2 regions of the Cedecea sp. Ae19-4 genome follow, and region 1 is predicted to be linked to the other one. Evidence: predicted binding sites of a transcription regulator. Region 1 holds the regulator's gene; the other holds the start of a gene.
The links. Region 1 encodes CRP, which controls carbon source genes, mostly activating them, when cyclic AMP is high. Its sites were predicted from a motif close to ATGTGANNNNNNTCACAT; they were not measured.
Positions count from the first base shown of each region.

Region 2: cdd (cytidine deaminase) is a predicted target of CRP. The motif match lies at 2,768-2,785, and genes of this name have one in related genera.

Region 1 covers NZ_JBCHWG010000004.1:97,260-102,305, forward strand. The annotation lists gene AAIE02_RS21480 (YccS/YhfK family putative transporter) at 1-721, opposite strand, end outside; gene crp (cAMP-activated global transcriptional regulator CRP) at 784-1,416, opposite strand; gene AAIE02_RS21490 (OsmC family protein) at 1,729-2,133, shown strand; gene AAIE02_RS21495 (phosphoribulokinase) at 2,170-3,039, opposite strand; gene AAIE02_RS21500 (YheU family protein) at 3,130-3,348, opposite strand; gene AAIE02_RS21505 (hydrolase) at 3,350-4,366, opposite strand; gene AAIE02_RS21510 (LysE family translocator) at 4,427-5,029, shown strand.
Region 2 covers NZ_JBCHWG010000001.1:2,297,665-2,302,710, forward strand. The annotation lists gene AAIE02_RS10885 (ABC-F family ATPase) at 1-297, opposite strand, end outside; gene ldtB (L,D-transpeptidase) at 536-1,450, shown strand; gene AAIE02_RS10895 (CidA/LrgA family protein) at 1,621-2,022, shown strand; gene AAIE02_RS10900 (CidB/LrgB family autolysis modulator) at 2,019-2,714, shown strand; gene cdd (cytidine deaminase) at 2,843-3,730, shown strand; gene sanA (outer membrane permeability protein SanA) at 3,862-4,581, shown strand; gene AAIE02_RS10915 (hypothetical protein) at 4,864-5,046, shown strand, end outside.

The DNA of each region.
Region 1 (5,046 bases):
CCTGCAGATCCAGCGCAACCTGGAAAGCGCGTAACAGACGCTTGTAGCCGTTTTGCTGGTTGGCCGATAGCATATGCAGCTGCTGGTAGCAGGTAGTGATCAGGTCGACGGCTTTTTGCTGGCGGGCCAGCAGCGGCGGCAGCGCTTTTTCCGGGTCGGTATGCTGGGTCAGCAGGCTGTACTTTGCTTCGCAGTAATCTGCCAACTGGCGGTACAGCAGGCTGAGCGACTCCCTGAGCGGTTGTTCACGCCATAGCCGGAACCAGAACCAGTTGAAGGCGCCGTACCAGATGGTGCCGAAGATATAGAGTACCATGGGCTTCCAGATCGGCATATTCCCGGCCATGCTGAGCGTAAAAATAGCGGCGATCAGCGATGCGGGCAGCAGACGGGCGTGAAGTGAGCTGATTTCTGCCGTCACGCCGAGCAGCAGAGCCATGACGATCAATATCGCCGGGAGCGGGATGTGGGTGTAAAGCAGCAGAAGCTGCAGGATAAGGCTGCTGAGAGCGAACAGGCTGCCGCCGATGATCAATCGTTTGAAGAAGCGCTTGTGCGGCGTGTCCAGCCCGGCAATGTTGCAGCAGGCGGGAACTAACGAGAAGAGCAGACCGTTTTGCAGGTTGCCAAGCAGCAGGCCGACAGCCACGGGAAGACACAGCACCAGCGTTTGCCGCAGCGCGTAGTTAACTTCCGGGTGGTAAATTAATCTCTTCCACATAGCCTGAATTGTAGAGACAAAAAAGGCGTGTTACCGAAGCGACACGCCTTTATAAGGGCTAATTAACGGGTGCCGTAAACGACAATCGTTTTACCGTGGGCGGAAATGAGGTTCTGATCTTCCAGCATTTTCAGAATACGGCCAACGGTTTCGCGGGAGCAGCCCACGATCTGACCGATTTCCTGGCGGGTGATTTTGATTTGCATCCCGTCCGGGTGGGTCATGGCATCCGGCTGTTTAGCCAGGTTCAGCAGCGTCTGAGCAATGCGGCCGGTCACGTCGAGGAAGGCGAGGTTGCCTACTTTCTCAGAAGTTACCTGCAGGCGGCGCGCCATCTGGGAAGAAAGGCGCATCAGGATGTCCGGGTTGACCTGAATCAGCTGACGGAATTTTTTATAGGAAATTTCAGCTACTTCACAGGCTGACTTGGCGCGAACCCAGGCGCTACGCTCCTGGCCTTCTTCGAACAAACCTAATTCACCAATGAAATCACCCTGATTCAGATAAGAAAGGATCATCTCCTTGCCTTCTTCATCTTTAATCAGAACAGCTACGGAGCCTTTGACGATGTAGTACAGCGTCTCCGCCTTTTCACCCTGGTGAATCAGCGTGCTCTTCGACGGATACTTATGAATGTGGCAATGAGACAAGAACCATTCGAGAGTCGGGTCTGTTTGCGGTTTGCCAAGCACCATGCGCGGTTATCCTCTGTTATAAACTGGCTACCAAAGACAAGACGCGGAACCTCTTGTCTGGCGTTGCAATCGTGAAATTTTCCCAAGCCCTGGGAGCTGGCGGGCAGGTTAACCCTGCGGCCTGTAATTAGTCGTTTCCTCTGCTTACGGCATAAACGTCTCTGTATCGCAGCAGCATCCGGATTGTTTTAGCATAGCTTTTGGTTAGTGTCTTGTATTGTCTCGTTTCAGCATGACCTGGATCGCCTTACGTTGCCAGTTTTCACGTAGACGCGTAATCTGAAAGAAATTTTTATTACGGGAGTAGGTAAAATGCAGGCACGTGTTAAATGGGTGGAAGGCATGACCTTCCTCGGCGAATCCGCTTCTGGCCACCAAGTTCTGATGGACGGGAACTCCGGGGATAAAGCGCCAAGCCCGATGGAAATGCTGCTGATGGCCGCGGGCGGTTGTAGCTCAATTGACGTGGTGTCGATTCTGCAAAAAGGCCGCCATGATGTGACGAATTGTGAGGTGAAACTGACTTCCGAACGTCGTGAAGAAGCACCTCGTCTGTTTACCCGCATTCATTTGCATTTTGTTGTGACCGGGAAAGAGCTGAAAGAAAGTGCGGTTGCCCGCGCCGTTGAGCTGACCGCAGAGAAATATTGCTCGGTGACGTTGATGCTGGAGAAAGCCGCAGAGATTAGCCACAGCTACGAAATTATTGAAGCCTAAGTAGAAAAGGGCGGTATACAGACCGCCCTTACGCCATCAGGCAATTTTCCTGCCTTCCGCCAGCCGCTGCACCAGCGGGGCCATGATCAGCTCCATCGCCAGCCCCATTTTCCCGCCCGGTACCACCAATGTATTGATGTGGGAGATAAACGACCCCTGCAACATCGCCAGCAGATAAGGGAAGTCGATGTCGTCCAGCCCACGGAAGTGAATGACCACGAAGCTTTCGTCCAGCGACGGAATGGCTCGCGCGGCAAACGGGTTAGAGGTGTCTACCGTCGGAACGCGCTGGAAGTTGATATGGGTACGTGAGAACTGCGGCGTAATGAAGTTGATGTAATCGTCCATGGAGCGCACTACGGAATCCATCACCGCTTCCCGTGAATGGCCGCGTTCGCTGGTATCGCGCACCAGTTTCTGAATCCATTCCAGGTTAACGATGGGCACCACGCCTACCAGTAAATCGACGCAGTCGGCGACGTTATGTTGAGGGGTGACTACACCGCCGTGCAGGCCTTCGTAAAACAGGACGTCAGTGGGCTCCGGGAGCGGCTGCCAGGGCGTAAAAGTGCCCGGCACCTGGTTCCACGGCACCGCTTCATCGTAGGTATGCAGGTATTTACGCGCTTGCCCTTTGCCGGTCTGGCCGTATTCGATAAAGGTTCGTTCCAGTAACCCGAAGTCGTTGGCGTCTGGCCCAAAGTAACTAATATGGCGGCCAGCATCGCGTGCTTTGCGGATAGCCATGTCCATTTCCGGGCGGGTATAGCGGTGGAAACTGTCGCCTTCAACTTCAGCGGCGCGCAGGTTGAGCTGTTGGAAAATCTTGCGGAAAGCGAGACTGGTGGTCGTGGTGCCGGCGCCGCTGGAACCTGTGACCGCAATAACCGGGTGTTTGGCTGACATAGGGTGAAAACTCCGTGAGGGATCGGAAAAGAGATCTGTATCTGCTTGTTATACTTTTCAGCCAGTATAGATCACCCTGCCAGTCAGCGGTCAGCCGCGAAACTGCCCGCGCGGCATAATGTTCACCGTTTCATGGAGTTCAGACCAAACCAGCACGGCCTCGCCGCTTTGTAACTGGCGCTTCACGTCGGCGACTTTTTGCGTCAGCGAGCGCTCCTGCTCACCATAATCGGTGCCTTCCCGTAATACAAAAGATTCAATCAAATTGTCGAGCGTTTCAGGGTCGAGATCTTGCCAGGGAATGATCATTTCAGTGGTCCAGGAAGCGGGTTAGCCAGTCGGGAATGCGCTGCTCAAGCCACATCTGTGGGCGCAGCAGAGTCCCGCCGACAAAGCCAACGTGGCCGCCGTAAGTCGTGAGCTGGTAGTGGATATTGGGCGGCAGCGTTTCGCGATCCGGGATGACGTGGTGATCCATAAACGGGTCGTCTTTGGCGTGAATAATCAGCGTCGGAGCGGCAATTTCCGGTAAAAGCGGCATGGCGCTGCACTGGCGATAGTAGTCCAGCGCGTCGGCAAAGCCATGGATCTTCGAGGTAATTAAGTCATCGAACTCGCGAATGCGGCGCAGGTTTTTCAGCTTGCGGAGGTCGATTGGCAGCGAGCCAGGGTAGCTCTTCAGCTTACGGGCGGCATTTTTCTTCAGCAGATTCAGCAGGTAATGCTGATAGACGCGCGAGAAGCCCTGCTCCATGTGGTAGCAACACTGCTCAAGCATCAGCGGGGCGGAAACAATCACGCCGGCTTTCAGCGTGCAGGCAGCGCCCTGTTTTGCCATCAGGCAGGCGAGCATGTTCCCACCCAGCGAAAAACCAACTGCGGCGGTGGGGACTTCACCGTAGCGCTGGTTTAACCATTCGAGGAAGTAAGTACCGTCTTCGGTTTCGCCGGAGTGATAAATGCGTTCTTTACGGTTCGGCACGCCGCTGCAGCCGCGAAAATGCATCACCACGCCCAGCCAGCCGCGTTTTTTCGCCGCTTCTATCATACCGTGAGCATACGGGCTGTGGAGGCTGCCTTCGAGTCCGTGAAACACGACCAGGCGAGGTTTGTGCATAGCGGTTTGCGGATCTTCGCTCCACGCAAGATCGACGAAATCCCCGTCCGGCATATCCAGCCGCTGCCAGTGGGGTTTGAAATTGATTCGACGACGAATCAAACGTGGGATCATGGTTTGCAGATGCGGGTTACTGAGTCCGCGCATCGGGCGGAAATCGTCACCTTCATCATGATGAATATTCAATTCTAAAGGACTTGTACTGGCCATATCACACTGTTAGTTTCGTTTAGTTCGCTAATTATTCTTCGGGTGTGGAGCACCCAATTCATGGACTTAACGCTTTTTCTTTCGATGCTGGGCTTTCTCTGGGTCGCCGCCATCACACCTGGCCCTAATAATACGCTACTTACCGCATCCGGGGCGAATTACGGTTTCTTCCGCAGCCTGCCGCTGATGATTGGCATCATGCTTGGGATGCAGTGCATTTTAGTGCTTGTTGCCTTCGGCGTAGGCAGCTTAATCCTACTTTACCCCGCTCTGCACCTTATCCTGAAGATTGCCGGGAGCGTTTACCTTTTGTGGCTAGCCTGGAAAATTGGCACCGCGAAATACGAGCGCCTGGAAACGGATGCGGCCCCGCCGTCTCCGGTACCTTTCTGGCAAGGTGGCCTGCTGCAGGTGATTAACCCTAAAGCGTGGCTGATGGCGCTGGGTGCGGTAGCCAGTTTCAGCCTGGCGGGCGCAGCCTACCTGCATTCCGTGGCGATGATTAGCGTAGGGATTGCGCTGGTGAACATTGTGGCCGGGGTTATCTGGATAGCCTTTGGCAGCCTGATTGGCCTGTTCCTGCGCAGCCGTCGCTCCTGGGCTATTTTCAACGTCAGCATGGGCGTGTTAACCGCCGCCTGCGTGCTGCTTATCTGGCGTTGAGGGCAAACCCTCTCCTC
Region 2 (5,046 bases), on a different contig from region 1:
GCGTTCCTGCTTCACTTCCCACAGTTCGCCGTGGCCCATGATAACGGTGTCGAGTACGGTGAATTTTTCGAAGGCGAACTGATCCTGACGCAGCTTACCGATACGCTCGTTTGGGTCGAGAGAAACGTTGCCAAGCGTTGGCTCTAAGTCCCCGCCGAGGATTTTCATGAACGTGGATTTGCCGCTTCCGTTCGCGCCAATCAGGCCGTAACGGTTGCCGCCGCCAAATTTAACGGAGATATTTTCGAACAGCGGTTTGCTGCCAAACTGCATGGTAACGTTGCTGGATACAAGCACTGGTATGTCCTGGAGAAATAAGTTGTCGAGATTTTGGAATGTGATTTCGGCCACATTATGCCATAACTATGATAAAGGGTCGCCCCGCATCTTCACCGTACAATAGTTAATCAGTGTGAAAAAATTGTGATTTCATCCACATCTGATTTCCCAGATGAATGTAATGCACATATAATGCGCGGCTGAATCGTCCATGAACACTCACTAGCTGGCCCGTCTGGCATAACACTCGCATAACATGAATATGAAATTACGCTCGCTTTTACTGGCTTTTGTGGCTGTCGCGTCTTTCTCTGCTTCCGCCGTGACTTATCCGTTACCGACTAACGGCAGCCGCCTGGTTGGTGAAAACCAGGTTATCACTATTCCTGAAGGCAGCACCGCGCCGCTGGAAGAGTATGCCGCACAGTACCAGATGGGTCTGTCTAACATGCTGGAAGCTAACCCAGGCATTGACCCGTACCTGCCAAAAGCCGGCACCATTCTGAACATCCCTCAGCAGTTGATCCTGCCGGACACCGTGCATGAAGGGATTGTGATCAACAGTGCCGAAATGCGCCTCTACTATTACCCGAAAGGCACCAACACGGTGATCGTGCTGCCAATCGGTATCGGCCAGCTGGGGAAAGATACCCCGATCAACTGGACCACCAAGGTAGAGCGTAAGAAAAATGGCCCAACCTGGACCCCGACGGCGAAAATGCATGCGGAATACGCCGCAGCCGGTACGCCGCTGCCAGCCGTTGTTCCCGCTGGCCCGGACAACCCAATGGGCCTGTACGCGCTGTACATCGGTAACCTGTATGCGATTCACGGCACCAACGCCAACTTCGGTATCGGTCTGCGCGTAAGCCACGGCTGCGTGCGTCTGCGTAACGAAGACATCAAGTTCCTGTTCGACAACGTGCCGGTTGGCACCCGCGTTCAATTCATTGATGAGCCGGTAAAAGCCACCACCGAGCCAGACGGCAGCCGCTACATCGAAGTTCACAACCCGCTTTCCACCACTGAAGCGCAGTTCAACTCCGATGAAATCGTGCCGATTAAACTGACCAGCAGCGTTCAGCAGGTGACCGCTCAGTCCGACGTTGACACCACCGTTGTTGACCAGGCGATTCAGAACCGTTCCGGGATGCCGGTTCGTCTGAACTAAGTCCAGCAGTTTGCAAAATAGCGGCCTCCGGGCCGCTTTTTTATTGCCCGAAATCCGCCCGACAACCTTCACGCAGGGAATGTTTGTTATGCTGATAATTCATGATGTGATGGATAGCACAATTTTGAGTTTAATTGTATGATGAATGCGTTTCTTAAAGGGTAACCTCCATGCGCAACTCGTTCACGATAATCTGGCAGTATCTTCGCGCTTTTGTCTTAATTTACCTGTGTTTATACGCCGGTATTTTTGTCGCCTCTTTACTGCCTATCGTCATTCCCGGCAGCATTATCGGCATGCTGATTTTGTTTGTGCTGCTGTCGCTGCAGATCCTGCCGGCGAAGTGGGTAAAACCCAGCTGCCATTTGCTGATTCGCTATATGGCCCTTCTGTTCGTCCCTATTGGCGTGGGCGTGATGCAGTATTACGACGTGCTGAAAGCCCAGTTTGGCCCGGTGGTGGTATCCTGTTTGATCAGCACGCTGGTGGTGCTGGTTATCGTGAGCTGGAGCTCACATCTGGTACACGGTGAAAGAAAAGTGATTGGTGAAGGCGAGGCAGAGAAAAAATGATGCACTTTATATGGTGGTCTTTACCGTTAACGCTGGTGGTGTTTTTTGCCGCCCGCAAGCTGGCCGCCCGGTTGAAATCCCCGCTGCTGAACCCGCTGCTGGTTTGCATGGTGGTGATCATTCCTTTTTTGCTGCTGACCGGCATTCCTTACGACCACTATTTTAAAGGCAGCGAAGTGCTCAACGACCTGCTGCAGCCCGCCGTTGTAGCCCTGGCCTTCCCGCTCTATGAGCAAATACACCAGATTCGCGCCCGCTGGAAATCCATTATTACCATCTGCTTTATTGGCAGCATGGTGGCGATGTCCACCGGCACCTCTATTGCATTATTGATGGGGGCGTCCCCGGAAATTGCCGCTTCGGTCTTGCCAAAATCCGTCACCACGCCAATTGCAATGGCGGTTGGCGGCGGCATTGGTGGTATCCCGGCTATCAGCGCCGTCTGCGTTATCTTCGTCGGTATTCTTGGCGCGGTATTTGGCCACACGCTGCTGAACATGATGCGCATCAATACCAAAGCCTCACGCGGGCTGGCAATGGGTACCGCTTCCCACGCGCTCGGCACCGCTCGCTGTGCGGAACTGGACTTCCAGGAAGGGGCTTTTAGCTCGCTGGCGCTGGTGATTTGCGGGGTCATGACGTCGCTTATCGCTCCGTTTTTATTCCCGGTACTGCTGAAGCTTTTCGGCTAAAGCTTGCGAGAGATCGCGCACTTTCAGATTTGTTTTCATAAGTTGCATAAACAATTAGAACTAGATCACATATTTGGCCGGTACAGATCCGTAAACTACGTTTCCGTTACCTTTGATGAGGCTTTAACATGCGTTCACGTTTTGATGCCGCCGTTGTGCAACTCCCCGCCGCGCTGCAAACCGCTTTGCAACCCCTGCTTGCCGACGACCACTTCCCGGCTATGTTTACCGCAGCCGAAGTTGAAGCGCTAAAACATCAAACCGGGCTGGGTGGCCAAGACCTGGCTTTCGCTCTGTTGCCGCTGGCCGCAGCCTGTGCCCGCGCAGACCTCTCTCATTTTAACGTCGGCGCCGTCGCGCGAGGCGTCAGCGGGAATCTCTATTTTGGCGGCAACATGGAGTTTCTGGGTGCCACCATGCAGCAAACCGTGCACGCCGAACAAAGCGCCATTACCCACGCGTGGATGCGCGGCGAAAAAGGCCTGGTTGATATCACCGTCAACTACACGCCCTGCGGTCACTGCCGTCAGTTTATGAATGAACTGAACAGCGGCACCGCGCTGGGTATTCATCTGCCTGGCCGCATGCCTTCCACTCTGGGTGAATATCTGCCGGATGCCTTTGGCCCGCGCGACCTGGACATCAAAACGCTGCTGCTGGATGAAGAAAACCACGGTTTTGCGCTGAAAGGGGATGCCCTGACCCAGGCGGCAATAACCGCGGCTAACCGCAGTCATGCGCCTTACAGTCAAGCCCCGGCAGGCGTTGCGCTGGAAATGGTCGACGGGAAAATCTTCACCGGATGCTATGCGGAAAACGCTGCGTTTAACCCTTCCCTTCCGCCGCTGCAGGCCGCGCTGAACCTGCTTTCTCTGAATGGTTACGACTACCCACAAATTAAGCGCGCCGTGCTGGCAGAAAAAATCGATGCGCCGCTGCTGCAGTGGGATGCCACCTCCGCCACGCTGAAAGCGCTGGGCTGTGAAGCCGTTGAGCGTGTTAATATTGCTCAATAATTCTCCGTTGCGGGTGTACCCACACTCGCATTGTTGAAATTTGCCCCAACTGAACCCGCGTTTCTTGCTCTTGAGGGCCGGGTAAAGTAGCCTTGGATGAAATTTCACCCCGCGAATGAGTCTGCAAGTCCATGTTGAAGCGCGTGTTTTACAGCCTGCTTATTGTTATCGGCTTAATGCTGGCGGCTGCGCTCGGGCTCGACCGCTGGATCAGCTGGAAAACCGCCCCCTACGTCTACGATGAACTGCAGGACTTGCCCTATCGCCAGGTGGGTGTAGTGCTCGGCACCGCCAAGTATTACCGCACCGGCGTCATCAATCAGTATTACCTGTACCGTATTCAGGGCGCGCTGAACGCCTACAACAGCGGCAAGGTGAACTACCTGCTGCTCAGCGGCGATAACGCGCAGCAAAGCTACAACGAGCCGATGACCATGCGCAAAGACCTGATCGCAGGCGGCGTTGATCCGGCGGATATCGTGCTGGATTACGCAGGCTTCCGCACGCTGGACTCGATTGTCCGCACCCGTAAAGTCTTTGATACCAACGATTTCATCATTATCACCCAGCGCTTCCACTGCGAGCGTGCGCTGTTTATCGCGCTGCATATGGGGATTCAGGCGCAGTGCTACGCGGTACCTTCCCCAAAAAACATGCTGACCGTGCGTACCCGCGAATTTGCCGCTCGCCTGGGGGCATTAGCGGATCTCTATCTCTTCAAGCGTGAGCCGCGTTTTCTCGGCCCGTTAGTGCCTATTCCGTCGCAGCAGGAAGTCCCGGAAGACGCGCAGGCCTATCCGGCCGTTACGCCGGAGCAACTGCTGGAAATCCAGAAAAAAGAGAAGAAGTGAGATAAACTATTGCGGTCATTTTGATAGCGCCTCTTCCGTCGTCGCCTTTCCTAATTCCTCAACTGCTGCATTCTTATTCCCTTGAATCCGACATCTGAGTTCGCCCTTATGCCTTTCACCCCATATTATTTTGGCGGAGCGCAATATCTCCATCTCAATAAGTGAGAAACTTTAATTCTCAACCTTTAACTCATAAACAAAATGAATTAAGACCAAAAACCTTTCTTTCGTAGGCCATTTAGGTGAATGTTGAATAATATGCATTCCCGCGGAGTGTATTACATGGAATTCACTTCCCCTACCTTAGTCCTCATAAAAATAGAGAAAATGAAATTTACAAACAGCTTATTTAGAACCGCAGGCAAAATACCTTTATTAAGATCGCATGACTGGCCCTTTGGAAAAATAGAGGTCGTGCTTGCCTATAACTTTAAAAAACGCCGACCTCATGAATATGCTTACCTG